DNA from 3 places in the Arthrobacter sp. 05T442 genome. Region 2 is predicted to be linked to each of the others. Evidence: riboswitches for the same ligand, from Rfam matches in the RefSeq annotation. Region 2 holds a riboswitch; each other region holds the start of a gene.
What was found. A riboswitch is a leader RNA that binds a small molecule or an ion and turns the genes downstream of it on or off. The one in region 2 is predicted to bind thiamine pyrophosphate.
Positions count from the first base shown of each region.

Region 1 (9,412 bases), on a different contig from region 2:
GCATCGCCTGCCTCGAAGTGGCCGTGGACGGCGGAGATGCCGGCAGGCAGCAGCGACGTGTGGCGGTCGCGCACGGCTTTCACTGCGCCGTCGTCGAGCACCAGCGTGCCCTGCACCGACGCGAGGTGGGCCAGCCACAGCAGCCGGATCGGCTTCCGTGCACCGCTGATGGAGAACCACGTCCCCACGTCCTCCCCCGCCAGCGCGGCGGCCGCGTTGGCGGTGGACGTGACGAGGGCGTGGATGCCTGAACCCGCAGCGATGCTGGCGGCCTCGACCTTGGTGAGCATTCCCCCGGTGCCCACGCCCGCCTTTCCGGCCCGGCCAATGGATACGCCGTCGAGGTCGCGGGGGCCGGCGACGTGGGGAATCCGCTTGGCGCCGTGCGAGGGCGGACCGTCGTAGAGCGAGTCGACGTCGGAGAGAAGCACGAGGGCGTCGGCGCGGACCAGGTGGGCCACGAGGGCGGCGAGCCGGTCGTTGTCGCCGAAACGGATCTCGTGCGTCGCGACAGTGTCGTTTTCGTTCACCACGGGTACCACCCCGAGGTTCAGCAGCCGGTCCAGGGCGCGGAAGGCGTTGGTGTGCTGGCTGCGCCGCATGAAGTCATCAGCGGTCAGGAGCACCTGGCTGACGGTGACGCCGTGCGCCCCGAACGCGTGGGTGTAGCGGGCCATGAGCAGGCCCTGGCCCACGCTGGCGGCGGCCTGCTGGGTGGCGAGGTCGCGGGGGCGCTTTTCCAGCCCCAGCGGCGCGAGCCCGGCAGCGATCGCCCCGGAGGACACGAGGATGATCTCGGTGCCCTCGTTGCGCTTGTGCGCGAGGGCATCGGCGAGGCCGGTCAGGGCTTCCTCGGAGATGCCGCCCTTGATGGACGTCAGCGAGGACGATCCGACCTTGACCACGATCCGGCGCGCCCCGGACAGCGCTGCGCGGTCGGGGGCTGCGCGGTCCGGGGTGCGGGATGAGCCGGGTTCGACGACGGTTTTACTCGTCATCTGTTTCGCCCAGTCCACTCTCCTTGAGCGGCTTGGCGACCCTGCGGCTGCTGACGGATTCGGTCCATATGCCGGCCTTGCGCTCGGCTTCGAGCTCGGCGCGGGCGGCGGCCTTGGCCTCGCGGCGTTCGATCTGCTCGTCGCGCTTCTGCCCGCGGGTGGGGCGGTCGCCGATGTCGGCGAAGCGCACGTCGGTGCCGCGGGGCGCGGCGAGCAGTTCCGCGCCGGCCATCATGGTCGGCTCCCAGTCGAAGACGACGCCGTCGTCCTCGCCGATGACCACCGTGTCGCCCGGCACGGCACCCTGCTTGAAGAGTTCGTTCTCGACGCCAAGCTTGGCGAGGCGGTCGGCGAGGTAGCCGATCGCTTCCTCGTTGGTGAAGTCGGTCTGCTTGACCCAGCGGACGGGCTTGTCGCCAATGACGCGGAACAGCGGCTCGAGGTTCTTCTCTTCGCGGCGGATCTTGAAGCCGGACTCGTTGACGGCGCGCGGCTTCAGGATCGGGGCGTGCACCTTGGGCGGCGCGGCGGCGAGGGCGTCGCGGGCGGCCTGGACGATTTCACCCATGGCAAAGCCGAGCTGGCGGAGGCCCTCGTGGCTCGTGGCGGAGATCTCGAAGACCTTGTAGCCGCGGGATTCGAGTTCCGGGCGGACAAACTCGGCCATGTCCTTGCCGTCGGGCAGGTCCACCTTGTTCAGGGCCACGAGGCGGGGGCGGTGGTTCAGCGGAACCACCTGGCCGTCGGCTCCGCTGTAGCTCATGTCCACGGCGTACTTTTCGAGTTCAGCCTCGATGATGGCCAGGTCCGAGAGCGGGTCGCGGTCCGACTCGAGCGTGCCACAGTCCAGCACGTGCACCAGGGCGGCGCAGCGTTCGACATGGCGCAGGAAGTGGTGGCCGAGGCCCTTGCCTTCGCTGGCGCCCTCGATGAGGCCCGGGACGTCGGCAATGGTGAAGCGGACGTCGCCGGACTGGACAACGCCGAGGTTCGGGATGAGCGTGGTGAAAGGGTAGTCGGCGATCTTGGGCCGCGCAGCCGACATGGCGGCGATGAGGCTGGACTTGCCGGCGGAGGGGAAGCCGACGAGGGCGATGTCCGCGATGGACTTCAGTTCCAGGACGACGTCGCTGGACTCGCCTTCGATGCCGAGCAGCGCGAAGCCGGGGGCACGGCGCTTCTGCGAGGAGAGCGAGGCGTTCCCGAGTCCGCCAATACCGCCGGCGGCCGCGATGTATTCGGCGCCTTCGCCCACGAGGTCGGCCAGGACGGTGCCGTCCTTGGATTTCACCACGGTGCCCACGGGGACCGGAAGGATCAGGGTTTCGCCGTGTTTGCCGGCGCGCCAGTCGCCCATGCCGGGGCCGCCGTTGGTGGCGTGCCGGTGCGGGGCGTGGTGGTAATCAAGCAGGGTGGTGGTCTGGGGATCGACACGCAGGATGACGTCGCCGCCGTTGCCGCCGTTGCCGCCGTCTGGACCGCCGAGGGGCTTGAACTTCTCGCGGTGGACGGAGACACAGCCGTGGCCGCCGGTACCGCCGGATACGTGCAGTACTACCCGGTCTACAAAGCTCGCCACGTGGATCTCCTCAGTGCTGTTCCCCGGGGCCCAGAGGGTCCCAAGATGATTGTAATGCGGTTAAAACACCGGTGGAGCGGACCTAATGGCCCGCCCCACCGATTTAGAACTTGTTGTTACTCTGCAGCTGCAGCAGCCACGATGTTCACAACGCGACGACCGCGGCGGGTGCCGAACTCGACGGCGCCGGGGGCCAGGGCGAACAGGGTGTCGTCGCCGCCGCGTCCTACGCCGGCGCCCGGGTGGAAGTGGGTGCCGCGCTGGCGGACGATGATCTCGCCTGCGGAGACTACCTGGCCGCCGAAGCGCTTGACGCCGAGGTACTGGGCGTTCGAGTCACGACCGTTGCGAGTGGAACTCGCGCCTTTTTTATGTGCCATTTGAAATGCCTGCCTTTAAAATTCTGGGGAATCTGCTGAAAACCTGAACAGTAACGAGTGGTTACTTGATACCGGTGATCTTGACCTTGGTCAATTCCTGACGGTGACCCTGGCGCTTCTTGTAGCCGGTCTTGTTCTTGAACTTCTGGATGACGATCTTCGGACCACGAAGGTCTTCGAGGATCTCAGCCGTAACCGTTACCTTGGCCAGGTCCGCGGCAGCGGACGTGACCTTGTCACCGTCTACCAGGAGCAGTGCGGGCAGCTCAAAGGTGCTGCCGGCTCCACCGGGGACGCGGTTCAGGGTAACGAAGTCTCCAACGGAAACCTTCTCTTGGCGGCCGCCTGCGCGGACAATCGCGTACACCACTGGGGAACTCACTTCTCTCGACGTTTATTACTAGATTTGCGTGCGGAACCTGGGGCCAAAGTGTTCGGACCGGCTCACGCTGTGCCTCTACGCCGGTGGATTCCCCGGGGGAATCCATGAGCTATCCCGTGGACAACGCCATCCGAAAATCGAATGAACTGTCCTCAAGGTCATAACCCAAGTATTGGCGTAAGCACCGAAGGTCTAGACTACGCTAATTTTGCCTTCGGCCGCAAACGAGGCTGGTTCCGGCGGGCTCTGCGTGATGGACGTCACTCTCTTTGGACAGAGCGTTCCTGCAGCGACTTCCCGAACCGTGCCCGACTATCCTACAGGCTGCACGGGCCAGGTCAGTTCAGGCGTGCAGGCGCGGCGCGTCGAAAAATGCGACCTCGTAGCGCGAGGACTGGCGGAAGGCCAGTGCCATGGCGTCCCTCTCGGACGCCGAGGCGTGCCTGGCTGCCGCGTCGGTATACGCGATGGCCTGCCGGGTCGCGGCGGCAAATCCTTCGTCGGCGTAGGTGCGGAGCCACACGGCATAGGGATGGCTTCCCGGGGAACCGGCGGCGAGGAACTGCCCGTGCAGGGCCTCCCCCACCTCGGCGTAGAGCCAGAAGCACGGCAGCGCCGCCGCCACCAGCACAGCGTAGCTGCCGGATGCCGAGGCGGCCAGCAGGTGGTCGACATAGGACTTCGTGACCGGACCCAGGGTGGCTTCGGCGGAGCGGGTGCTGAGCCAGGTCCGGTGCAGCTCCGATTCCACCTCGAGGCATTGCTGCGCCGAGCCGGCCCAGAACAGTTGCTCGGCGTCCGAGGGCGCGAGCGCCGCGGCACGGGCCAGGACCCGTGAGTAGCCGTTGAGGTAGATGGCGTCCTGCGCAAGGTAGTAGGCAAACTCGTTCTCGGGCAGCGTGCCGTCGGCCAGGCCCCGGATGAAGTCGAGGGCATGGATTGCCTCCAGATCGCCGGCCGCCTGGTTCCGGAGCGCCTCTACGAACTCGCCCTCCGCCGGGGCGCGGTCCGGGATGCGGCCGTGCCCCTCCGTGAGGTGCTGAAGATGATGGAAGTGGTGGACGGGGCCGTTGCCGGAGCCGACGTCCAGTCCGGTTGCAGCCCGCAACGCACCCTGCAGCCACGGTTTGACCTCCCGCAGCGCTGCCTCCCAGTCCCCCACCCGGGCCTGCACCGTGGCCATGGCCGAGGACAGGGAGCACCCTGTGCCGTGGCTGTTGCGTGTGGCGACGCGCTCCCCCGGCACCACGACGGTCTCCTGTCCCAGCAGTCCTCCGGTGTTGACGAGCGCGTCCGGGCAGCCGCCGCCGCTCCCGCCCTCCCGGTCTTTCAGGTGGCCGCCCTTGACGAGGACAGTGGTGCCGGCCAGCGCGGCCAGGCGTTTGCCCTGCTTTAGGGCCCCGTCCCAGTCCCCGGCGACGGGTTCATGCAAAAGGATCGCCAGCTCCGCGAGGTTGGGCGTGATCAGGTCCGCGAGCGGCAGCAAGGCGTGGAGCGCGGCTTCGGCGGATTCCTGCAGGAGGCGGTCCCCGCTGGTCGCCACCATCACTGGATCCAGGACCACGACGGCGGGCCTGACCTTTTCGAGCCAGCTGCGGACGGCGTCAATCACCGCGGCGTCGCCCAGCATGCCGATCTTCACGGCGTCGATGCCGATGTCGTCGCTGATCGCGTCCAGCTGCCGGGCAAGGAACGCTGCCGGCGGAACGTGGACGGCCGTGACTCCCCGCGTGTTCTGCGCGGTCAGCGCCGTGATCGCCGCCATGCCGTAGCCCCCGTTCGCGGCGATGCTCTTCAGGTCCGCCTGGATCCCCGCGCCGCCGGACGGGTCGGAACCTGCGATGGCCAGGACGCGGGGAGGCCGGGTTTGCGCGGACCGGCGTGGCGGGTACGGAAGAAATGATGAGGACAAGAGAGACATCCCTTCGCCGGTGCTAGCCGGACAGGTTCAACGGGTCTGGATCTCAGCCGGCCCAATGCGCGGCACCCCGTGTCAGTGCTCCAGCCTAGCCTCATCCGTTAAATAACCGCGGGTGCGGCCCGGTTCCGGCGTATTGCTACGCCGGTCCGGGCCGCACCCGCGGTCCCGCCGGGCTGGGCCGGCTAGAGCTCCGAGGCCGGAACGCCGACACCGAGGATGATCGGCTCGCTGGCTGCCGGCTTGGCTGCCGGCCTGCCCGCGGCAGGCGCCTTGGCTTCATGAACCGAAACGGCTGCGGCCGATGCCGTTGCCTCGCGGTGCTGGACGGACGTCTCGTTGGCTGCGCCCTGGGCGCGGCTGGCGCTCCGGTTGCGGCGTCCGCGGCGGGCGCCGGACGTGGTGCCGGCCGCGACAGCGGGCTCGGGAGCCGTCGGCGCGGGAACCGTGGACTCCGGAACAGTCGCCACGGCCGCAGGGGCCGCGGCTTGGCCCCTCGCCGGACGGCGCTGCGCTTCGGCGCCTGTGCTTTCCCCGGCTTCGCCGAGGTGGGCGAACGCCTCGGTCAGGAGGTCGAGCGTCAGGGAAGGCACCTGCGACTCCTCGGCGTGTTCGACGAAGGGCAGGGCAACCTGCTCCCCGCCGAAGGTCAGGACGGCGCCTGGGCGTCCGGCTGCTTCCTCCGTGGCGGCAAGCTTTGTGACTGCGTCGACGGCGGCCTGGCGGGCCCCCGCTTCGCTGGCAGCGGCTGCCTCCCCGTCGTGCAGGTGGGCGGCGTGTGCTGCCGCGGCGATGTTCGCCAGGGCTGCACGGGTCGCCTCGGCTTTGGCGTGCCGCTCCGCCTCGGTCGGTTCGGCGTGCACTGCTGCCGGCGCGGACGGGGTTGCTTCCGGGGTGCCCTGGCCGCCCTTGCCGCGGCGGCGGCTTTTGCGTTCGGTCCGCGCTGCGGGCTGGGCCTCGGCACGGGGAACGTAGTGTTCGGCGGCGACGGTGTTGGCACGGCGGTGCTCGACGGGCTCGTCGTGGGTGACAATTCCGCGGCCTGCGCAGGCTTCGCACTGTTCGCCGAAGACCTCGAGCAGCCCGGTGCCCATCCGCTTGCGGGTCATCTGTACGAGCCCCAGCGAGGTCACCTCGGCCACCTGGTGCTTGGTGCGGTCCCGGCCCAGGCACTCCACCATGCGGCGCAGCACGAGGTCGCGGTTCGATTCCAGCACCATGTCGATGAAGTCGATCACGATGATGCCGCCGATGTCGCGCAGCCGCAGCTGCCGGACGACTTCCTCCGCCGCCTCCAGGTTGTTCTTGGTGACGGTTTCTTCAAGGTTGCCGCCGCTGCCGGTGAACTTTCCGGTGTTGACGTCCACCACGGTCATGGCTTCGGTGCGGTCGATCACGAGGGAACCGCCCGAGGGAAGGAAGACCTTGCGGTCAAGGGCCTTGTGGATCTGCTCGTCGATGCGCCAGGCAGCGAAGATGTCCGTGTCCTTGGTCCACTTCTCGAGCCGGCCCACGAGGTCCGGTGCCACGTATGTGACGTAGGCCTCGATGGTGTCCCAGGCCTCCTCGCCGGAGACGATCAGCTTAGAGAAGTCCTCGTTGAAGACGTCGCGGACCACCTTGATGGTCAGGTCGGGTTCGCCGTAGAGCAGCTCCGGGGCCAGCATCTTGGTCGAGGTGGCCTGGCTCTCGATGCCCTCCCACTGGGCGCGGAGGCGGTTGATGTCGTGCGTCAACTCTTCTTCGGAGGCACCTTCGGCCGCGGTGCGGACGATGACGCCGGCGTCTTCCGGCAGGCGGTCCTTGAGGATCCGCTTGAGGCGGTTGCGTTCGACGTCGGGCAGCTTGCGCGAGATGCCCGTCATGGAACCGCCGGGCACGTAGACGAGGTAGCGGCCGGGCAGCGAGATCTGGCTCGTAAGCCGGGCGCCCTTGTGGCCGACCGGGTCCTTGGTGACCTGGACCAGGACTGAGTCGCCGGACTTCAGCGCGTTTTCGATCCGGCGCTGCTTGCCTTCGAGGTTGACGGACTCCCAGTTCACTTCGCCGGCGTACAGCACGGCGTTGCGGCCGCGTCCGATGTCGACGAAGGCAGCTTCCATGGAAGGCAGGACGTTCTGGACCTTGCCCAGGTAGACGTTGCCGATCAGGGAATCCTGCTGGGTCTTGGAGACGAAGTGCTCGGCGAGGACGCCGTCTTCGAGGACGCCGATCTGGATTCTGTCGTCGCGCTGGCGCACGATCATCTGGCGGTCCACGGATTCGCGGCGGGCCAGGAACTCGGCCTCGGTGATGACAGTGCGGCGGCGGCCGGTGTCGCGTGATTCCCTGCGGCGCTGCTTCTTGGCCTCGAGCCGGGTGGATCCCTTGACGGACGTGACGCGGTTGTTGACCGGCGCCTCCGACAGCGCGCGGGGCGCACGGACGCGGGTCACGGTGTTGGGCGGATCGTCGTCTCCCCCGCCGGTGAGCTCAAGGTCCTGGTCACCGCGGCGGCGGCGCCGACGGCGGCGCGAGGTCACGCCGTCTTCCAGCAGTCCCTCCGGTTCTTCTCCGGCTTCCTCTGCGGAGCCTTCTTCATCGGCTTCGGACTCAGTGCCGGTGCGGCTGGTGCGGCCGCGGCGCCCGCGGCTGCGGCGGCGACGGCGGGACCCGGCGTCCTCGCCTTCCTCGCCCTCTTCCTCATCGGCGTCCTCCGTCTCCGCGGCGGGGGCCGGAACCGGAACCGGGCGCGCAACGGTGCTGAGGTCGGGGGCCTGGAAAATCATCGAGGTGACCATGCCGGGCTCGAGGAACAGCGAGGAGGCGGCAGACGGCGCTTCGGCGGGCTTCCCGCCCGGTACTTCCGCGGGAGTTTCGCGCGTTTCGACGGCTGCCTCGGCTGCTTCGGCGGGAGTTTCGCGCGTTTCGACGGGCGCTTCGGCTGCCTCCGCGGCCGGGGCCCCGACTGCGGGCACTTCGGCGGCCGGGGCGGCTGCCTTGGCGCGGCTGGCCCGGCGTCGGACCGGCTTGACGGCGGGAGCGTCAACAGCGCCCGTCCCGGCCGCAGCAGCCCCGGCGGCGGGTGCAGTTCCGGCCTCTTCGGCGAAGGCTGGCAGCGGTTCGGCGGTTTCGGCCGTCTTGCGGGCCCGGGTGCGGCGGACAGGCGCCTTCTTGGCCTCGGGGGCGGATTCGGCGCCCGGGTTCTCCACGGGCGCTTCAGCCGCGGCGGCGGCTTCAGCAGCAAGCGTTGCTTCCTCGGCGGCGACGACCGGGTCAACGGGGGCTGTCTTGGCGACAACCTTGCGGCGTGTCCGGACGGCCCTCTTGGGCGCTACCGGAGCAGCTGCTTCTGCTGTCTGATCGGGGACGATCGGTTCGTCGTTAACCGTTACAACCTGGTCATTTTCCATATGTGGCGACACTCCTGCCCCCGATGTACCGCCACATCCGGCACCCGTTGGGGCAATTATTTGTCAACACCCGCAGGCATTGACAGAAGTCAATTGGATACCCTCAGGTTCGCACCGGCAGTGGGGTGCGGCAGCCCTGGAGGGCCGGCGAGATTGTTTGTGGAACCCGTTGACGTTCACGCCACAACCAGGTGCCGTCCAATGGCATTGCGGGACAGCTCAGATCAGAGGATCCGCAGCTCCCTGCTCATCATTGGCGGTCTTGAAACAAAATCGCCGGACCGGAATCCGGATGTGGATCGGGTTCCAGCCACGATCATTGTCTCACAGGAGCCGTCGAATCAGGCGTAAGCAGGGCGGGGACAGTTCAAGGATTGCCGGGACGGAGGCGGCCGGGCGCCGTTCCACGGCGGCGTCCAGCCTGCGGCGATACAATCGGGGCCAGAAGCATCGAGCCAAAGGACCTATATTCCATGCCCAGCATTTCCAGCACCGCCGGCGGTGCAACCATGCGCGAGCCGCAGTCCGGCCCGGCCCCGGCGGACCGGAGCCTTCCGACGATGACCCGCGACCGCCCGTTCGCATGGCTGCTGCTGATCACCGGCGCGATCGGTTGGCTTGCCTCCGGGGCGCTGGTGCTCGAGAAGCTGGAAGTGCTGAAGGATCCAAAGCACGTCACGGTTTGCGACGTGAACCCCTGGATTTCGTGCGGGCAGGTCATGCAGACGCCGCAGAGTTCCGTGTTCGGTTTCCCCAACATGTT
Region 1 is NZ_JBFTKM010000009.1:107,024-116,435, reverse strand. Features, by position in the region: gene proB (glutamate 5-kinase) at 1-998, opposite strand, end outside; gene obgE (GTPase ObgE) at 988-2,577, opposite strand; gene rpmA (50S ribosomal protein L27) at 2,694-2,957, opposite strand; gene rplU (50S ribosomal protein L21) at 3,019-3,327, opposite strand; gene AC1DES_RS10935 (bifunctional hydroxymethylpyrimidine kinase/phosphomethylpyrimidine kinase) at 3,683-5,260, opposite strand; TPP riboswitch at 5,243-5,340, opposite strand; gene AC1DES_RS10930 (Rne/Rng family ribonuclease) at 5,443-8,649, opposite strand; gene AC1DES_RS10925 (vitamin K epoxide reductase family protein) at 9,123-9,412, shown strand, end outside.
Region 1: another riboswitch for thiamine pyrophosphate. It lies ahead of AC1DES_RS10935 (bifunctional hydroxymethylpyrimidine kinase/phosphomethylpyrimidine kinase); the one in region 2 lies ahead of AC1DES_RS11945 (ECF transporter S component).

Region 2 (9,412 bases):
ACGGCAACCCCTCGGTCGCGACCTTCCAGGAACGGCTCCGGCTGCTCGAAGGCACCGAGGCATGCTTCGCCACGGCATCGGGCATGTCAGCCGTCTTCACCGCTCTCGGCGCGCTGCTCGGGGCCGGTGACCGTGTGGTCGCGGCCCGCTCGCTCTTCGGCTCCTGCTTCGTGATCCTCAACGAGATCCTGCCCCGCTGGGGCGTGGAGACGGTCTTCGTCGACGGCCCGGACCTGGACCAGTGGCGGACCGCGTTGTCCAAGCCGACGACGGCGGTCTTCTTCGAGTCGCCGTCGAACCCGATGCAGGAAATCGTCGACATCGCCGCGGTGAGCGAACTCGCGCACGCCGCGGGAGCCACCGTCGTCGTCGACAACGTCTTCGCCACTCCCCTCCTGCAGCGCTGCGGAGACCTCGGCGCGGACGTGATCGTCTACTCCGGCACCAAGCACATTGACGGGCAGGGCCGGGTCCTGGGCGGTGCCATCCTGGGAACCAAGGAGTTCGTGGACGGGCCCGTCAAGCAGCTCATGCGGCACACCGGTCCGGCACTGTCCGCCTTCAACGCCTGGGTCCTGGCCAAGGGCCTGGAAACCATGGCGCTGCGCGTCAACCACTCCTCGGCGTCGGCGCTGCGCCTGGCCCAATGGCTGGAAGAGCAGCCCGCCGTCAGTTGGGTCAAGTATCCGCTGCTGCAGTCCCACCCGCAGTACGAGCTCGCCGCGAAGCAGATGAAGGCCGGCGGCACCGTGCTCACGCTGGAGCTTTGCCCCTCGCCAGGGCGCTCCGCGAAAGAGGCAGCCTTCGCCCTCCTGGATGCGCTGCGGATCATCGACATCTCCAACAACCTGGGTGATTCGAAGTCCCTCATCACGCACCCGGCGACGACGACCCACCGCGCCATGGGCCCGGAAGGCCGGGCGTCGATCGGACTGAGTGACGGCGTAGTGCGGCTGTCCGTGGGCCTGGAAGACGTCGAGGACCTCATCCGCGACCTCGGGCAGGCGCTCAAGCAGATCTAGCCGGAACTGCCTTCCCAATGCCCTGCTGCGTTGTCACGTTGACCGCGTGGGCAACGACGCCGGCCAGCCCGGCATCGCTGAACTGGCGGCGCTGTGCCTGGGAACCGGTGCCCTGCTCGAGGATCCGCTTCACGCCCGCGCGTACCAGGGGGAGTTCGCCCTGCTCTGCCAGCACCGGGGCCACGTAGTCCACGAGCGCTTCGACGACCTCCCGGGCAGGGGCGGGCCGGAAGCTGCCGAAATCCAGCAGCTGCCCGGCCACACCGCAGTTGCTCGCCTGCCAGGCGGCCATCCGCAGGAGAACGGTGGGCACGGGGGCGGGCTCGACGCCGTCGTTCCACTCCCGGCTTGCCGATTCCACGAGCGCGCGCACCAGGACCGCGATCAGTGCCGTGTCCTCGGCCCCGAGGCACACGTCGGCCACCCTGATTTCCACGGTGGGATGGTGCCGGCACAGCCGGGCGTCGAAGTAGATCATGCCTTCGTCGAAGAGCACGCCGCTTTCCAGCAGTCTGCGGACCACGCGCCGGTAGACGGCCAGGCTGCCAAAGATCATCGACGGGCCCGCAGCCGGCCACCGGTTCCAGGCCTGCGTGCGGTAGCTTTCGAATCCTGTCTCCGCGCCATTCCAGAAGGGCGAGTTGGCGCTGAGGGCTATCAGCACGGCCAGCTTGTCGCGGATCCTGTCCATGACCGCGACCCCCTCTTCGGGGGACTCAACGAAGGTGTGGACGTGGAGGCCGCACGTCAGCTGGTCGCGGACAGTGACGCCGTACCGTTGCTCCATGGTGGCGTACCGCGGCTTGGGCGTGGTGTGGGTCTCCGGGGCAAGCGGGGACGTGGCCAGGGCCGCCACGCGGGCGCCGTGCATCCGGGCGGCCTGGTCCGCGGCGGTCCTGCCCTGCCGGATTTCCGCCAGCAGCCGTGCATGATCCAGGCACGGCACGGTCTGGGTTTCGATCTGTTCGAGCTTGAGCTCGTAACTGAATCCGGCGTCGTCGTGGCACACGATGTCCCGGGGATTCAGGCGGGCCATGAGGGCGTCAGCCAGGGCAAGCGGGGAGCCCGTCCCCGGGTCGACAATCAGGAGCTCTTCCTCAACGCCGAAAGTGCGCATGCATCTATTGTGCGCGGGAGGACAGGGCCCGCGCCACAACGCGGCGCCACTCCGCGCCCGTCCCGGGGCCCCGGATGGGCGGGGGTGACCGCGCGGCTCAGGCCGGGACGAGCCGGGGAATCAGTCCTGGAAGTACTCGATCTTCGCGCCGATGGTGTTGAGGCGCTCGGCCAGGTCCTCGTAGCCGCGTTCAATGACGTAGATGTTGCGCAGTTCCGAGACTCCGCGGGCGGCAAGCATGGCCAGCAGCAGGCAGGCGGCCGGACGGAGGGCAGGCGGGCAGCCCACCTCGGCCGCACGCCACTTGGTGGGCCCGTTGACGTAGATCCGGTGTGGGTCAAGCAGCTGCACCTGGGCGCCCAGCTTGTTCAGTTCGGTCAGGTAGATCGCCCGGTTCTCGTAGACCCAGTCATGGATCATGGTCTGTCCCTGGGCGTTGGCAGCAATGACGGCGAAGAACGGCAGGTTGTCGATGTTCAGGCCGGGGAACGGCATGGGGTGGATCTTGTCTTCCGGCGCGCGCAGCTCCGAGGGTTTGGTGGTGACGTCGACCAGCCGGGTCCGGCCGTTGCGGGCCACATACTCGCCGGAGATTTCAAGCCGCTGGCCCATCTGTTCCAGCGTGGCGAGCTCGATTTCCATGAACTCGATCGGGACGCGGCGGATGGTGACTTCCGAGTTCGTCACGATGCCGGCGGTGATGAGGCTCATCGCCTCGATCGGGTCCTCGGACGGGAAGTATTCGATATCCACGTCCACAGACGGGCGGCCGGTGATCTTCAGTGTCGTGGTGCCGACGCCGTCGATCGCCACGCCGAGCATCTGCAGGTAGAAGCACAGGTCCTGCACCATGTAGTTGGGGCTGGCGTTGCGGATGATCGTGGTGCCCCGGCGGTGCGCGGCTGCCATGATGGCGTTTTCGGTGACGGTGTCACCGCGTTCGCTCAGCACGAAGGACCGGTCGTCGCCGTCCGACGGCGGCGCCTGCACGGCGTAGAACCCGGACTTCGCCTCGACGCTGAGGCCGAACTGGCGCAGCGCCTGCATGTGCGGCTGCACCGTGCGGGTGCCGAGGTCGCAGCCGCCAGCGTAGGGCAGCCGGTATTCGCCGGATTCGTCCAGCAGGGGGCCCAGCAGCATGATGACGCTGCGGGTCCGGCGGGCGGCCTCGACGTCCATGGACGCGAGGTCCAGGACCGCGGGCCGGCGGATCTGGAGATCGTTCGCGTTGAGCCAGGTGCATTCGACGCCGATGCTGGTCAGGACCTCGACGATCCGGTTGACCTCTTCGATCCTGGCCAGGCGGCGAAGGGTGGTGGTGCCGCGGTTGATGAGGCTGGCGCAGAGCAGGGCCACGCCGGCGTTCTTGCTGCTGTTGACGTCCACGGCGCCGGAGAGGGTGCGGCCGCCCTCAACCCGGAGGTGGGTCATCTGCGGCCGGCCCACTTTGACGATCGTCCGGCCGACGATGGTCTCCAGCCGCTGGATCATCTTCAGGCTCAGGTTCTGCTTGCCCTGCTCCATCCGGGCGATCGCGCTTTGGCTGGTGCCCAGTTCGGCGGCCAGCTGTCCCTGCGTCCAGCCCTTCTCCCCGCGGGCATCGCGGAGAAGGACGCCTACGTATTCAGCAGTCTGTTGAGTCATTCCAGAAAAATATCACGGATGAGTTATCCGCCCCGGCAATCACGCCCGGAATGGCGTTAATCTCACACCGTTACCCGCGCTGTGCGATAACCGGGGCGGCGCCCGCGGCGGACCGCAGGGTCGCCTCCGGTGCGGGACTCGGGCACTGCGCCGTTCCGGCGTCGGAATCTGTTATTGCCGGGTGAGGAAGACGAGGTTCCAGGTGCCGGCCCCGAGCGCTGCCGCCGCGGCGGCCGCGGCGATGCCCAGACCGCCCAGCAGAACCCAGATGTCGAGGCCGCTGAACGTCGAGGCCCTCGCCCAGGTCCGTGCAGCGCCGCCGAAGCCCCGGGCTTCCATGGTGACGGCGAGCCGGGAAGCGCGCCGGATGGCCTGCACCATCAGCCCGAAACTCTGCCCCAAAGTCGCACGGAGCCGTTGATACGGGTTGCCGCGCGAGCCCACGCCGCGGGCACGCCGGGCCATGCCGATGGTCTGCCATTCCTCGGCCATGAGCCCCACGAGGCGCATGGCCGCCAGGGTGCCCAGGACGAAGCGGTGCGGAAGCTTCGCGTTCTGCGCCAGGGCGTCCGCCAGGTCCGTGGGGTCGGTGCAGCTCATCAGCAGCACCGCGGGCAGCGCGATGGCGAGTCCGCGGAGCATGAAGCCGAGGCCCAGCTGCAGGGATCCGGCGCTGATGGACCAGATGCCGGCATCGAACAGTATGGGTCCGGTGTCCGGCGCGAGGATGGCGGTGCTCCAGCCGCCCAGCGCCGCGGCGAGCGTCAGGGGCCAGCCCCGCTGCCAGAGGAGGGGAACGGTCAGTCCGGCCAGGGGGACAAGCATCAGTTCGAAGGCAAGCGCCACGGACGCCGAGACCCAGTCGATCGACAATGCCAGCACCAGGGTGATCATGACGACGGCGGCGAACTTGGCCAGCGGATTGGCCCGGGTCAGCAGGGAACGGTTGCCGCGCAGGCTCAGGACTTGCCTCATGGCGCCGCCACTTCCAGCCCCGGTGCGTTGAGGCTGAGTTCGGCGCCGCCGAGGACGGCGGTAAATTCCTGATCGTGCGTGACGGAGACGACGGCAGTGCCGGCCTCGAGGAGCTCGGAAAGGAACGAGGCGAGCTCGGCCCAGGTGTTTGCATCCTGACCGAACGTGGGTTCGTCGAGCACCAGCACCCGAGGGTGGGCGGCGAGCACGGTGGCCACCGAGAGCCGCCGCTTTTCACCGCCGGAGAGCGTGTAGGGGTTGGCGTCCACCAGCTCCGTAAGCCGCAGCCGCTCGAGCAGCTCGTCCACACGCTCCTCGCCATAGCCGAGGTGCCTGGGCCCGAACATCAGCTCGTCAAGCACGCGGCCTGTGACGAACTGGTGCTCGGGTTCCTGGAAGACGGTCCCGATCCTGGCGATCAGCTGCTGGGCCTTCCACCGGTACGGGTCGATTCCGGCGCCGGCGCTGAGCTCCATAGTTGCGGAGACCGCCCCGGAGACAGGCTGCAGGAGACCGGCCAGGGTTAGGGCAAAGGTCGACTTCCCCGAACCGTTGGGTCCGGTGATCGTCAGGGCCTCCCCCGCACGGACCCGCGCTGTGATGCCGGACTGCACGGGATGCGGCGGAATGGTCCGGAACCCCCCGCGTCGGCCCGCCCGGCGCGGCCGCTCACGGGACACCGCCAGGTCTTCCGCGGCGAGCAGCAGCGCTCCGGCCGCCACCCCGGATGCCCCGGCCGTCCCGAGGGTCCCGGCTGTCCCCGCCGTACCCCCCGCTGAACGGGCCCGGGTCGTTGGCACATGCCCCGGCACCCAGACGCCCGCAGCAATGAGCATGTCCCGCGCCTGCTCCAGGACCTGGTCGGGGGGCCCGTCAATCAGCACGGCGGATTCCGTGGCCGACCCCGGCTGCAGCACCACGATCCGGTCCACGAGGTCTTTCCACACGGCCACGCGGTGTTCCACCACAACCAGGGTGGCGCCGGTCTTGTCCAGGCTGCGGCCCACGGCGTCGCGGACCTCCAGGACGCCGGCAGGGTCCAGGTTGGCGGTGGGTTCGTCGAGAAGGAGCAGCCCGGGACGCATCGCCAGGATGCCGGCAAGCGCCAGTCGCTGCTTCTGCCCGCCGGAGAGGGCCGACGTCGGGTGGTCCAGCGGCAGCCGGCCCAGCCCGACGTCGTCGAGCGCTTCCTGCACACGCCGCCAGATTTTCTCCGGCGGCACGGAAAGGTTCTCCGCCCCGAAGGCGACGTCGTCGCCGAGGCGCGAGAGCACCACTTGGGTTTCCGGGTCCTGCTGCATGAGCCCGGCCCGACCGCGCTGCGCGCGTGGCGGGCAGCCGTCGATCAGGAGGCTCCCTGTCTCGTCGGAATCCTCCGCGTCCGCGGGCAGGCCCGGCGAACCGGCTCCGCCCGCGGCGCCGGCGGAACTGTCGCCGAGCACGCCCGCCAGGGCGTGGAGCAGCGTGGATTTGCCGGCGCCGGAAGGGCCCAGCAGCAGCACCCGCTCCCCGGGCCGGATGTCCAGGTCCAGTCCGTTGACCGCGGGCCGGGGCCGGCCGGCGTGCCGCCAGCCCCAGCCGCGGGCCGTGACCGCTGCCGGGCGGACCGTGTTGGAAGGTGTCATGTGCGGCGCGCGGACGTCAGGAAGAGACGGGCTCTGTGGCGGCCTTGCGGGACGCGAAGGAGCCCAGGACCCCGGTCCTGGCCAGGCCGCGGGTGGCGAGCCAGGCCAGGGCTCCGGCGATTACTGCGCCGGAGACTGCCGTGAAGATGATGTAGGCGAGCTTGTCCCCGGGCTCGTAGGCGATGTTCCAGCCCCAGGGCAGGAAGGAGTCGTTCAGGCCGCAGAACAGGCCCGCGCCGGCCCCTGCCAGCAGGGACACCGGCAGGTTGAACCTCTTGTACAGGAACGCGGCGAACACCAGTTCCGCACCGAGGCCCTGCAGGACACCGGAAATCAGCACCGTCGTGCCGTACTGCGAGCCCATGATCAGCTCGCCCGTAGCGGCGACGGTTTCGCAGAACAACGCCGCCCCCGGCTTGCGGACAATGAGCATGCCCAGGATGGCCGGAATCATCCAGCCGCCTGCGTAGAGGCCGGACAGCGGCGGGTAGAGCGCATTAACAGGTGCCGAGACCAGGTTGGCGCCCTGATCCCAAGCCCAGAAGATAACGCCGCCGGCAACGGCGATCAGCGCAGCCACGACGATGTCGACCACACGCCAGTTGTAGCCGCGCCGGTTGAGCGTCTGGTTTGCAAAAATATCAGTCATGTCGTCCTCCTGAGGAACAGGAGGGGAGAGTGCCCCGGCCGGCTGTGGCTTTCGCCGCCGCTCCGGGCACTCTGAGAACTCGACTCCCTTGCGCCGGTACTAACCGGATCAGGTTCGAGGGTCTGCGGCTGTCCGCACTCTCAGCGCCCACCTTTGGCTTCCCCGGATCTCCCCGGTGATGACCGACGGCGGCGCTCCCCTGTCGTATCTAAAATCACCCTTGTGGGCGGTGTCCAGTTTACACCCGGCAGTCCGGGAATCCGCGGCCGGCAGTCACAATCTGGAGCCGGCGGCCGGCCCGGTCCCTGCCGGCAGGGAACACGTCCGCGCCGGTGTCCGTGAGCACCGGGCTTGATAGAGTCGGCAGTGGCGCGGACACGGGCTGCCGCCGGAGGGCAGACGGACAACCAACCGGAAAGCTGGATTATTGTGACGCTTACACCAGCCACATCAGGGTCCTCCGCTGACTATGACCCGGACTCGAGCGAGCCGCAACCGCCGGGGTCCCTGGCGGCGCTGATCGGCCGCATCCTGTCTGAGATCGACGCGCTCCAGTTCGCGTCCTTCAGCAAGGACGACGCCCTGGACCTCGGGCTCCTCCTCGTTGAGCTGGGCAGGACACGCTCACTGCCAATCGCCATCGATATCAGCAAAGGCGAGCAGGTCCTCTTCCACGCGGCACTGGACGGCGCCACCCCGGACAACGAACGGTGGATCAACGCCAAGAAACGCACTGCCGTGCGGTACGAGGTCCCGTCGCTGCTCGTGGGCCTCCGCGCCCGGGCAGCCGGCGGACGGATCGAGGACAACGCCTGGTTCGACCAGTCCATGTTCGCCGCCCACGGCGGCGCCTTTCCGATCTACCTAAGGGGCACGGGGGCGGTCGGCACCGTCACGGTCTCCGGGTTGCCCCAGAAAGCCGACCACGATCTGGTGGTCGAAGCCCTGTCGGAGATACTCGGCCGGGCTGGGCGCTAGGCTAGGGGAAGCCCTGTTTCCTGCCGCAAGGAGTCCCAAGAATGAACATTGTCATCAAACTGCTGGGCACCGGCATCAGCCTGCTGGCCGGCTTCGCCGGAACCAAGCTCGTCGACACCGTCTGGGAAAAGACCACGGGCAACAAGCCGCCCAAGGGCCATGACGACGACGTCCCCACCACGCTGCGCTCGGCACTGACCTTCGCCCTGATTTCCGCGTCGGTCAGCGCCATCATCCAGGTTCTCGCGAACCGCGGCACGCAGCGTGCGGTCACCCGTTTCGCCAAGACCCAGGACATCGTCTAACCCCGGCCGTCGGCCCCGCCGCCGTCGTCGTCCAGCCGACGCTGGGCGGCCGCCCTCTGGACCACGGCCTCGAGCTCGTCCGTGCTTAGCAGCTCGGGGTGCAGGTGCTTGGTCCGGTAGCCGGCCCGGCCCACCATGTGGGCGGCGACAGGCACGGTGAGCAGCTGGAAGAGCCACGCCACCATCAGCACGGGCCAGACCCACCAGACGCGCATTTGCAGACCCACGGCCAGAAGCAGCAGGAACAGGCCGAGCACCTGGGGCTTCGTCGCGGCGTGCATCCGGCTCATGAGGTCCGGGAACCGCAGCAGCCCGACGGCCGCAGCGAGGGACATCAGCGCACCGGCCACCATGCAGACGGCGGATACGGCGTCGATCACGGCGTCGGCGGGGAGCGTGTCAGGAATCACGGGTGGGTTCCCTCCTGTCCGCCACGAACCGGGCCACCGTGACGGAGCCGACAAAGCCGATGATGGACATCGCCACCAGCAGCATCAGGTTGTTCAAATTCCGGTTGACGGCCATGTCAATGCACAGTGCGGCGCCGAAGATGGCCAACAGCACATCGACCGCGAGCACCCGGTCCAGCAGCGACGGGCCCCTCGCGATCCGGATGATGGCCCCGGCCGCGGCCACGGAGAGTACGACGGCGGTCACCGTCAGAACAAGCTGCATCACGCGCCCACCTCCTGGTTCAGTGCGGACAGTTCGTCCTTGGTCCCCATGATGCGGATCAGGGAGGCCTCGGTGTCCCGGACCTCCTTGCGGAGCCTGGCCCCGTCCTCGGCATTACGGACATTGATCCCATGGATATAGAGCGTGGACGTCGACCTGTCCACCTCCACCACCAGCGACCCGGGAATCAGCGAGATCACATGCCCGGTGGCCGTCACCAGGAGGTCGGAACGACTCCGCAGCGGGACGGCGACGACGGCGCTGATCACCCGCGGTCCCCGGACGACGGCAAGGAACAGTACCTGGAGGCTGGCCTCCACGACCTTCGCCAGGAACACAAACGCGAAGAAGATCGCACGGAGGGCGTTGAAACGTCCGCCGAGTTCCACCGGCGGCAAGTAGAACACCCTGGCCACCACCAC
Region 2 is NZ_JBFTKM010000011.1:14,100-23,511, reverse strand. Features, by position in the region: gene AC1DES_RS11970 (O-succinylhomoserine sulfhydrylase) at 1-1,022, shown strand, start outside; gene AC1DES_RS11965 (glutamate--cysteine ligase 2) at 1,009-2,139, opposite strand; gene AC1DES_RS11960 (UDP-N-acetylglucosamine 1-carboxyvinyltransferase) at 2,260-3,783, opposite strand; gene AC1DES_RS11955 (energy-coupling factor transporter transmembrane component T family protein) at 3,955-4,758, opposite strand; gene AC1DES_RS11950 (ABC transporter ATP-binding protein) at 4,755-6,383, opposite strand; gene AC1DES_RS11945 (ECF transporter S component) at 6,400-7,032, opposite strand; TPP riboswitch at 7,100-7,243, opposite strand; gene AC1DES_RS11940 (heme-degrading domain-containing protein) at 7,462-8,010, shown strand; gene AC1DES_RS11935 (DUF4235 domain-containing protein) at 8,052-8,315, shown strand; gene mnhG (monovalent cation/H(+) antiporter subunit G) at 8,312-8,725, opposite strand; gene AC1DES_RS11925 (monovalent cation/H+ antiporter complex subunit F) at 8,715-8,990, opposite strand; gene AC1DES_RS11920 (Na+/H+ antiporter subunit E) at 8,990-9,412, opposite strand, start outside.

Region 3 (9,412 bases), on a different contig from region 2:
CTCTTGCGGTACGGGGCCTTGATGCTGCTGGCGCGCAGGACAGTGGCCACGGCATCCCGGAGGTCCCGCTCGTCCACGGACGCCGGGGGCTCGATCGCCATCAGGGCCATGATCTCGAGCAGGTGGCTCTGGATCATGTCGCGGAGGGCGCCGGCGCCGTCGTAATAGCGGGCGCGTCCCTCCAAGGCGAGGTCCTCATCGAAGACGATCTCCACCTTTTCGATGTACTGCCGGTTCCACACCGGTTCCAGGAAGGTGTTCGCGAAGCGCAGTCCCAGGATGTTCAGGACGGTGGCCTTGCCCAGGAAATGGTCCACCCGGTGGATGTGGTCTTCGGGGACGAGCGCGCCCAGGGTCCGGTTCAGGTGGCGCGCGGACTCCTCGCCCGAGCCGAACGGCTTCTCCATCACCAGCCGGGTCCCGGCAGGCACCTCGTCCGGAGCCAGCGCCTCACACGCCAGCTGGCTGATGCGCGGCGGGAGCGCGAAGTAGACGGCCACGGGCCCCTCCAGCTGCGCCAGCAGGCCTGCGAGCTGGCCGGCGGCCGTAACGTCGAGCTGGTGGTAGCTCGTGGTCGCCCGGATCCGCTTCAGCTCCCGCTTGCCGTACGCGTCCGCCTGCGAGTTCTCGTCGGCAAAAGATTCCCCGATGCGCCCCAGCCACTGTTCCGGCGTCCAGAAGTCCGATCCCGCACCCACCAAGGTCAGGCCGTCGGCGCGCCCCCGGGCCACGAGCCGGGCCAGGCCGGGCAGCAGGAGCCTGCCGGTGAGGTCGCCTGAGGCGCCGAGGATGAGCAGGGTCTTTACAGTTGTTTGGCTGGTCACCTAAGCCAGCATGCCATCTTCAAGGCTCGTCTTGGTACCCTAGATAGTCGAGTCCCGTTGTCGAGGCGGTTCGTTCAGGCGAACATCAGCCGCGACGCTGGCGTGCCGGACCGGCCGCCATCTGTAGATCCACTGAAAGAAGTGCACGGCGCGTGTTCAATTCACTCTCTGACCGGTTGACAGCAACCTTCAAGAACCTCCGTGGCAAAGGCCGCCTGACCGAGGCCGACGTTGACGGCACGGTCCGCGAAATCCGGCGCGCCCTCCTGGACGCCGATGTCGCAGTCCCTGTCGTCCGGGAATTCACCGGGCGCGTGCGCGAGCGTGCCCTCGGCGCCGAGGTCAACGCCGCGCTAAACCCGGGCCAGCAGATCGTGAAGATCGTCAACGAGGAACTCGTCGAGATCCTCGGCGGCGAAACCCGCAGGATCCGCCTGGCCAAGACCGGCCCCACCATCATCATGCTCGCGGGCCTCCAGGGTGCCGGCAAGACCACCCTCGCCGGCAAGCTCGCCAAGTACCTCAAGGCCCAGGGCCACAGCCCCATGCTGGTCGCTTCGGACCTGCAGCGCCCCAACGCCGTCAACCAGCTGCAGATCGTCGGCCAGCGCGCGGGCGTGCCGGTGTTCGCCCCGCACCCGGGCGCAACGTCCGCCGAGCTTGAGCACCCCGCCGGCGACCCGGTCGCCGTCGCCCGCGACGGCGTCGAGGAAGCCCGCCGCACGCTGCACGACGTCGTGATCGTGGACACCGCCGGCCGTACCGGCATCGACGCCGAGATGATGGAGCAGGCCCGCCAGATCCGCCGGGCGATCGTCCCCAACGAAGTCCTCTTCGTCATCGACTCCATGATCGGCCAGGACGCCGTCAACACGGCGCTCGCTTTCGATGAAGGCGTCAACTTCACCGGCGTCGTGCTCTCCAAGCTCGACGGCGACGCCCGCGGCGGTGCCGCGCTCTCAGTCGCCTCTGTGACCGGCAAGCCCGTCATGTTCGCGTCCACCGGCGAAGGCCTCGACGACTTCGAGCTCTTCCACCCGGACCGCATGGCCTCCCGCATCCTTGACCTCGGCGACGTGCTCACCCTGATCGAGCAGGCCGAAAGATCCTGGGACAAGGACGAAGCCGCACGGATGGCGAAGAAGTTCGCCGACCAGGAAGACTTCACCCTGGACGACTTCCTGGCCCAGATGCAGCAGATCCGCAACATGGGCTCCATGAAGAAGATGCTCATGATGATGCCGGGCGCGCAGAACATCCGGCAGCAGCTTGAGCAGTTCGACGAACGCGAGATCGACCGCGTCGAGGCCATTGTCCGGTCCATGACGCCGCACGAGCGCGTCGCGCCCAAGATCATCAACGGCTCCCGCCGCGCCCGTATCGCCCGCGGCTCCGGCGTGCACGTCTCCGAGGTCAACGGCCTCCTGGAGCGCTTCGCCCAGGCCCAGAAGATGATGAAGAAGATGGCTGCCGGCGGCGGGATGCCCGGTATGCCGGGAATGCCCGGCATGGGCGGCGGAGGGGCGCGCAAGGGAGCCAAGAACGCCCCCAAGAAGAAGGCCCGCTCCGGCAACCCGGCCAAGGCCGCGCAGGAACTCCGTGACGCCGAGGCCCGGCGTGCGGCAGGGCCCAACACCGTGCCCACCGGCGCGTCCTTCGGGCAGCAGGGCGGGGACTTCGATCCCTCCCAGCTGAACCTGCCCAAGGGCTTCGATAAGTTCCTCGGCGGCAGCAAGTAACCGGCAGCCCGCAGCTATGTCGCAGGCCCCCTTGCGGGACCGGTGCCCTAGGGTTAGATCATGTTCAAGCAGCGCGTAGTCTTCGTCCACGGGGCAGGCAGCTTCGGGGCCTCCGCGTGGCCAAAGCAGCACGGGATGGCGCTGGGCTATGACGCCCTGTTCCTGCGCCGCCACGGCTTCGACGCCGTCGCTGAACCGCTCGAATCCGACTTCGCCGCCGACGCAGCCATCGTGCTGGGCGCGCTCGCCGACGACGGACGCGGCGCGGCCGGCGGCCACGTCGTGGCGCACTCCCAGGGCGCCATCTCCGCGATGATGGCCGCCGTCGAATGGCCAGACCTCGTCCAGTCCCTCACCCTGGTGGAACCGGGCTGCCTCTCCCTGACGGCGGAACTGCCGGCTACGGCCGCGCACCGGACCCTGATGCAGCCGCTGTTCGACGTCCGCCACCATCTGAGCGACGACGATTTCCACAGGGAACTTGTGCGCCGCGCGTTTTCGGCGGAGGCTCCCGGCGCCACCACCCCGGAGGCACGCCGCGCCGCCCGGCGGCTCAGGCTGCAGGCACCTGCCTGGGAGGCGCCCCTGCAGATCGTGCCCGGGGTCCCCACCCTGGTGCTCACCGGCGGCTGGGAACCGCTCTACGAGGAAATCGCAGGCTACCTGCGTGAAACCGGCGCCCTGCACCGCGTCGCCGCGGGAGGACACCGGCCCCAGGACTCAGCGGACGGAGACCGGATCATCCGCTCGTTCATTGCGGATGTCAGCCGGCGCCAGCACGCAGAAGCGTCGTAGCCGGGTACACCTAGGACGCCGGGGGTGCGCCGACGGCAGGCTCCGGCAGGTAGACCTTGCCGCCCGAGGCAAGGAACTCGTTGCTCTTGGCCTGCATTCCGGCCGCCAGCTGTGCCAGGGCGGCCTGGGAATCCGCTGATCCGTATTCGTCCCGGATGTCCTGGCTGATCCGCATGGAACAGAACTTCGGCCCGCACATCGAGCAGAAGTGCGCAGTCTTGGCCGGTTCGGCCGGCAACGTCTCGTCGTGGAAAGCCTCTGCGGTGACCGGATCCAGGGAAAGGGCGAACTGGTCCCGCCAGCGGAACTCGAACCGTGCCTTGGACAGGGCGTCATCGCGTTCGTGGGCGCCCGGGTGGCCCTTGGCCAGGTCGGCCGCGTGCGCTGCGATCTTGTACGTGATCACTCCCGTTTTGACGTCGTCCTTGTTCGGCAGCCCGAGGTGCTCCTTGGGTGTGACATAGCAGAGCATCGCGGTGCCGTACCGGGCGATCTCCGTGGCGCCGATGGCCGAGGTGATGTGGTCATAGCCCGGCGCGATATCCGTGACCAGCGGCCCGAGCGTGTAGAACGGTGCGCCCTGGCAGAGCTCCTGCTGGCGCTCCACGTTTTCACGGACCAGATGGAACGGCACATGGCCCGGCCCCTCCACCATGACCTGGACATCGAACTCCCAGGCACGCTTCGTCAGCTCGGCCAGGGTATCCAGCTCGGCGAACTGCGCGGCGTCGTTGGCGTCCGCCGTCGCGCCGGGCCGCAGTCCGTCGCCCAGCGAGAACGCGACATCGTATTTGGCGAAGATCGCGCAGAGCTCGTCAAAGTGCGTGTAGAGGAAGTTTTCCTGGTGGTGCGCGAGGCACCAGCCGGCCATGATCGACCCTCCGCGCGAGACGATGCCCGTGACCCGGTTGGCGGTCAGCGGCACATAGCGCAGCAGCACTCCGGCGTGGATGGTCATGTAGTCGACCCCCTGCTCGCACTGCTCGATCACGGTGTCCCGGAAGATTTCCCAGGTCAGGGCGTTCGCCTCGCCGTTGACTTTTTCGAGCGCCTGGTAGATCGGAACCGTGCCGATCGGGACGGGGGAGTTGCGGATGATCCACTCGCGGGTGGTGTGGATGTCATCGCCGGTGGAGAGGTCCATGACAGTGTCGGCACCCCACTGCGTGGCCCACTGCAGTTTGTCCACCTCCTCCGCGATGGAGCTGGTCACGGCAGAGTTGCCGATGTTGGCATTGATCTTCACCAGGAAGGCCTTGCCGATGATCATGGGCTCGGATTCGGGGTGGTTGATGTTGTTCGGGATGATGGCCCGGCCTGCCGCCACCTCGCTGCGGACCAGTTCGACGCCGCAGTTTTCGCGCAAGGCGACGAACCGCATCTCCGGCGTGATCACACCTTGCCGTGCGTAGTGCATCTGGGTCACCGTCCGGCCGGCGACGGCGCGGCGGGGCACAGGCCGGGCGCCTTTCCACTCGGCGGACGCGGCACCGCGGCGCACGGCCGACCTGCCGTCGTCGAGCAGGTTCCGTTCCCGCCCGCTGTACGGCTCGGTATCGGCCCTGGCCGCAATCCACGGTGCGCGGAGCGGTTCCAGCCCCAGGACCGGGTCGCTGCCCGGCCCGGCCGTGCGGTAGACCCGGAACGGGGCGTTGGCGGCGCCGCCCGGAGAGGCCGCCAGCGCAATCTCGGTCACCGGAACGCGGATGCCGTGCTCCGGATCCGTGGCGAACGCCAGGGAACGGGACTTCAGCGACTGTGTGGGGACCGCGGGCTGGTTTTGGCCGGGCTGGTCTTGGTTGGTCCGGTCTTGTCCGGCCCGGTTTTGGACAGGGCTGTGCTGCGCAGATTGGGTGCTCACGGAAATACTCACTTCCTTCGCCGGCATTACCCGGACAGGTTCAACGGTCGCAGGCTGCGTCAGCCCGATCTCAGCCCCTGCAGAGGCACCCGTGTGGTCGTAGAAGAAGCTACCACAAGGGCCCCGAGGTCCACCCGAGTGTGACGGGACCCGGATCGTCGCGTGGATCCAGCCGCGGCGGCTGGCCCATTTGGAATAAATTGAAGCTTCAAGTAATTTTAACTATATGCAAAGGTCATCGAAGGTCGGTGGCCACTGAACCACCGGAGCGTTCAAATGACTGCCGAAGCCACCAGCCACGATCTTCTTCCCGCCGCACTCACCATGGGCACTGTGATGCTCAAAGTCGGCGACATGCGGCTCATGACGGACTACTACCAGCGTGCCCTGGGCCTTGACATTGTGGCCGAGCAGGACGGCGGGCTCTACCTCGGCCGCCGCCAGAAGCCGCTGGTCCACCTCGCCCCCGCCCCCGGGCTGAACATCCCCTCCCGCGGCGAGGCCGGCCTCTTCCACACGGCACTGCTCTTCGAGGACCAGCCTGCCCTGGCCGCCACGGTCGCCAGCGCGGCCCAGTTCGAGCCGCAGTCCTTCACGGGGAGCGCCGACCACCTGGTCAGCGAGGCGTTCTATTTCAACGACCCCGAAGGCAACGGGATCGAGCTCTACTACGACCGTCCGCGGGCCGCGTGGGCCTGGGAGGGCAAGAACGTCGTGATGGACAGTCTCGCCCTGCCGCCGCAGCGCTATCTGGAACAGTTCCTGACCGAAGAATCCGTGAGCGGCCAGCGCGAGGCCGATGCCGGCGTCGGGCACGTCCACCTGCAGGTGGGCGACGTCCAGTCGGCCCACGACTTCTACGTCGGGACCCTGGGCTTTGAGAAGACGGCGGGCTGGCACGGCCAGGCGCTGTTCGTCTCCGCCGGCGGCTACCACCACCACATGGCCATGAACGTCTGGAATAGCCGCGGCGCCGGGCCCCGCCGGGACACCCTCGGCCTGGGCGAAGTGCTGATTGAAGTGCCTTCGGGGGACGACGTCGGAGCCCTTGCCGACCGTCTCAAGGTTGCCGGTGTCCAGTCCCACCACACCGGGGCCGAGCTGCGGTTCGAGGATCCGTGGCGCAACCGCATCCGTGTCGCTGTCCGCTGAGCACCCGCTGAGTCCGGCGTGGTGGCCGGGCGCGTGAGCCGTCCGCGGACGCACCATGATGCGGTCACCCACAGCTGTCCGGGATTTATTTTCCACCGGTTTGCCATGCCCGGTCCGCCACGCCGCCCGTTGCCGGACACCGTTGCATAAGGCCTGGGATGCCTGCCTGCCTGCCGGACTGGTGATTGGGGAGTCCGCCGCCGCCTCCAAAGGCCTGCCGCTGCCAGTGCTGCGGCGGTGCGTAGGTTCTCCGCTGTCGCCTGGCACTGGACATGCCCAACGTTCAAGGGCAGGACCTCAGGGACATGTCCAACGCAGGCGGGCGGGAATGGACATAGTGCCAACATGTCCATTGGTCGCGGCCGGGGGAGGGCATGTCCACAGGCGAGGCTGGGTGGAAGAGTGTCGGCCACGGTCCAGGGGAGGGCATGTCCAGTTTTCGCTGACGCGACCGATGGGCATGTCCACCGTTCGCGGCCGGGAATGGACATGTTGCCAGCATGTCCATTGGCCGCGGTCAGGGGAGGGCATGTCCGGTCCGGGCGCGGCCGGGCTCGAGCGGCTAGGCTGAAACAACAATCCGGCCGCGACTCATGAGGAGTGTTTCCTTGGGATTCACCGAAATCTTTGTTTCCACCCACAACGCAGCCCTCAAGCGTGCCGGGGCCTTGGACGGCGGTGCGCCTGCCGCCCCGGGCGCCGTACGGATCCCGGACATCAGCGACTTCGAAGTCGAACGGCTCGGGGACCTGGCCGGCACCGCCGTCCACGCCGCCGGCGCCGACTATGAGCTGGCCATGGTGGATGTGGCCAGCGACTCCCTGCTCGGCGTTCCGCATGCCATGGTCCGGGCCCTCGCCGAGTTGCTCAGCTACGAGACCGAAGACGGAGGCAACGTACTGGAAGACGTGGCGGCGAGCTGGGCTGCCGAGGAGGACATGCCCTTTGGTGCGGACCAGGCCGCAGTCTACGTCCGGCAGCTCGCCGAAGTCGCGGCCGGCATCGACCCGGCCACGAAGTCGGAGCTCTACGTCTGGACCTCCTGACTGGGACCGCGAGTGCCTTCCGGGGGCGGAATCAGCCGCTGCATGGGTGTCAAGTCGAAATCCCGGCGCTGATCTGGCACAATGAACAGGTACTTGATCTGCGTGGCCCCTCTCTCCGCGTCCGGATCTTGTCCTTTTAGAACCCCCTAGTATGGCCCGCCCCACGGGTGCAGAACGCCGGGCTCGACCCCGTTTCAGAAACAGGAGTGACCACAAAAGTGGCCGTAAAGATTCGCCTTAAGCGCTTCGGCAAGATGCGCGCACCGTACTACCGCATCGTCGTCATGGACGCACGCTCCAAGCGTGATGGCCGTGCCATCGAAGAGATCGGCAAGTACCACCCGACCGAAGAGCCCTCGTACATCGAGGTCGACACGGACCGTGCCCAGTACTGGCTCGGCGTCGGCGCACAGCCGTCCGAGCAGGTTGCCGCGATCCTCAAGATCACCGGAGACTGGCAGAAGTTCAAGGGTCTCCCCGGCCAGGAGGGCACCTTGAAGACCAAGGCTCCCAAGGCTGCCTTCGTTACCCCGGAAAAGGGTTCCGTGATCATTCCGGAAGCCATCACCAAGAAGGCCAAGAAGGACGAAGCAGCCGAGGCCCCCGCCGACGCAGCAGCAGAGACCACCGAGGCTGAGTAACTTGTTGGCCGAAGCGCTCGAACACCTCGTCCGCGGGATCGTTGACACTCCTGAGGATGTCAAGGTCAGTGCGAAGAACAACCGCCGCGGGGACACCCTTGAGGTGCGCGTTCACCAGGACGACCTCGGACGGGTGATCGGCCGACAGGGCCGCACCGCACGCGCATTGCGCACTGTGGTTGCGGCGCTGGCGGACGGCGAGCCGGTCAGGGTCGACGTCGTCGACACGGACCGCCGCCGGTAACGCTTTCAGCAACACTTGTCTTGAGCCCGGCCCCTTCACCAGATAATGGTGGAGGGGCCGGACTGTTTTCCGCGGCAGTGCGGACCGAGCGGCAAGAGCCGAGCGGTAAGAACCGAGCGGCAAGAGCCGAGCGGCAAGAACCGAGCGGCAAGAGCCGAGCGGTAAGAACCGCGCGGCAAGACCCAAGAAGTAAGAATCCAGCAGTACGACTCCGGAACAGAGGAACAGATGCAGCTCCAGGTGGCACGAATCGGCAAACCCCACGGCATCCGCGGCGAAGTGACCGTCCAGGTGCTGACGGACGCTCCCGGTGACCGCTTCGTGCCGGGCACGCAGTTCATTGTGGAGCCCGCATCGGCCGGCCCGCTGACTGTACTGAGCGCCCGCTGGAACAAGGACATCCTTCTGCTCGCCTTCGAGGAGATCGAGACGCGTAATGAGGCGGAAACCGTTCGGGGCGCCAAGCTGTTTGTCGAGACCGAAGAAATCGACGAGGACGAGGACGAGGGCTGGTACGAGCACGAACTGGTGGGCCTGGACGTCCGTGTGGGCGATCAGGTGGTCGGGAAGGTCTCCGGTCTGCACACCCTGCCCGTCCAGGACCTGCTGGTTGTCACCGCGACGGACGGCAAGGAAGTCCTGATCCCGTTCGTGGAGCAGATCGTCCCCGAGGTCAACGTCGGCGAAGGATTTGTCCTCGTCACCCCGCCGGCCGGACTTTTTGAGGTCAATACCGAGACCGCGGCGATCCCCGACGACGGCGGTTCCGACGCCGACGCGGACCGCGCCTGACATGCGGATCGACGTCGTCAGCATCTTCCCGGAGTACCTGGCCCCCCTGGAACTCTCGCTGATCGGGAAGGCCCGCCAGGACGGACTCCTGGACCTGAGGGTCCATGACCTGCGCGACTTCACCACGGACCGGCACCGGAGCGTGGATGACACCCCGTACGGCGGCGGCGCCGGCATGGTCATGAACCCCGAGCCCTGGGCGCAGGCGCTGGCCGCGGTGGCCGCCGCCGGTCCGGGGACGGCCGTCCCGGCGGACACCAGTGCCGTCACCGGCCCGGCGGACACCAGCCCGGCGGACACCGGTCTGGAGGACACTCA
Region 3 is NZ_JBFTKM010000009.1:708-10,119, forward strand. Features, by position in the region: gene AC1DES_RS10375 (glucose-6-phosphate dehydrogenase) at 1-824, opposite strand, end outside; gene ffh (signal recognition particle protein) at 977-2,563, shown strand; gene AC1DES_RS10385 (alpha/beta fold hydrolase) at 2,624-3,358, shown strand; gene thiC (phosphomethylpyrimidine synthase ThiC) at 3,369-5,219, opposite strand; TPP riboswitch at 5,215-5,322, opposite strand; gene AC1DES_RS10395 (VOC family protein) at 5,496-6,371, shown strand; gene AC1DES_RS10400 (hypothetical protein) at 6,980-7,417, shown strand; gene rpsP (30S ribosomal protein S16) at 7,636-8,058, shown strand; gene AC1DES_RS10410 (RNA-binding protein) at 8,060-8,302, shown strand; gene rimM (ribosome maturation factor RimM) at 8,531-9,094, shown strand; gene trmD (tRNA (guanosine(37)-N1)-methyltransferase TrmD) at 9,096-9,412, shown strand, end outside.
Region 3: another riboswitch for thiamine pyrophosphate. It lies ahead of thiC (phosphomethylpyrimidine synthase ThiC); the one in region 2 lies ahead of AC1DES_RS11945 (ECF transporter S component).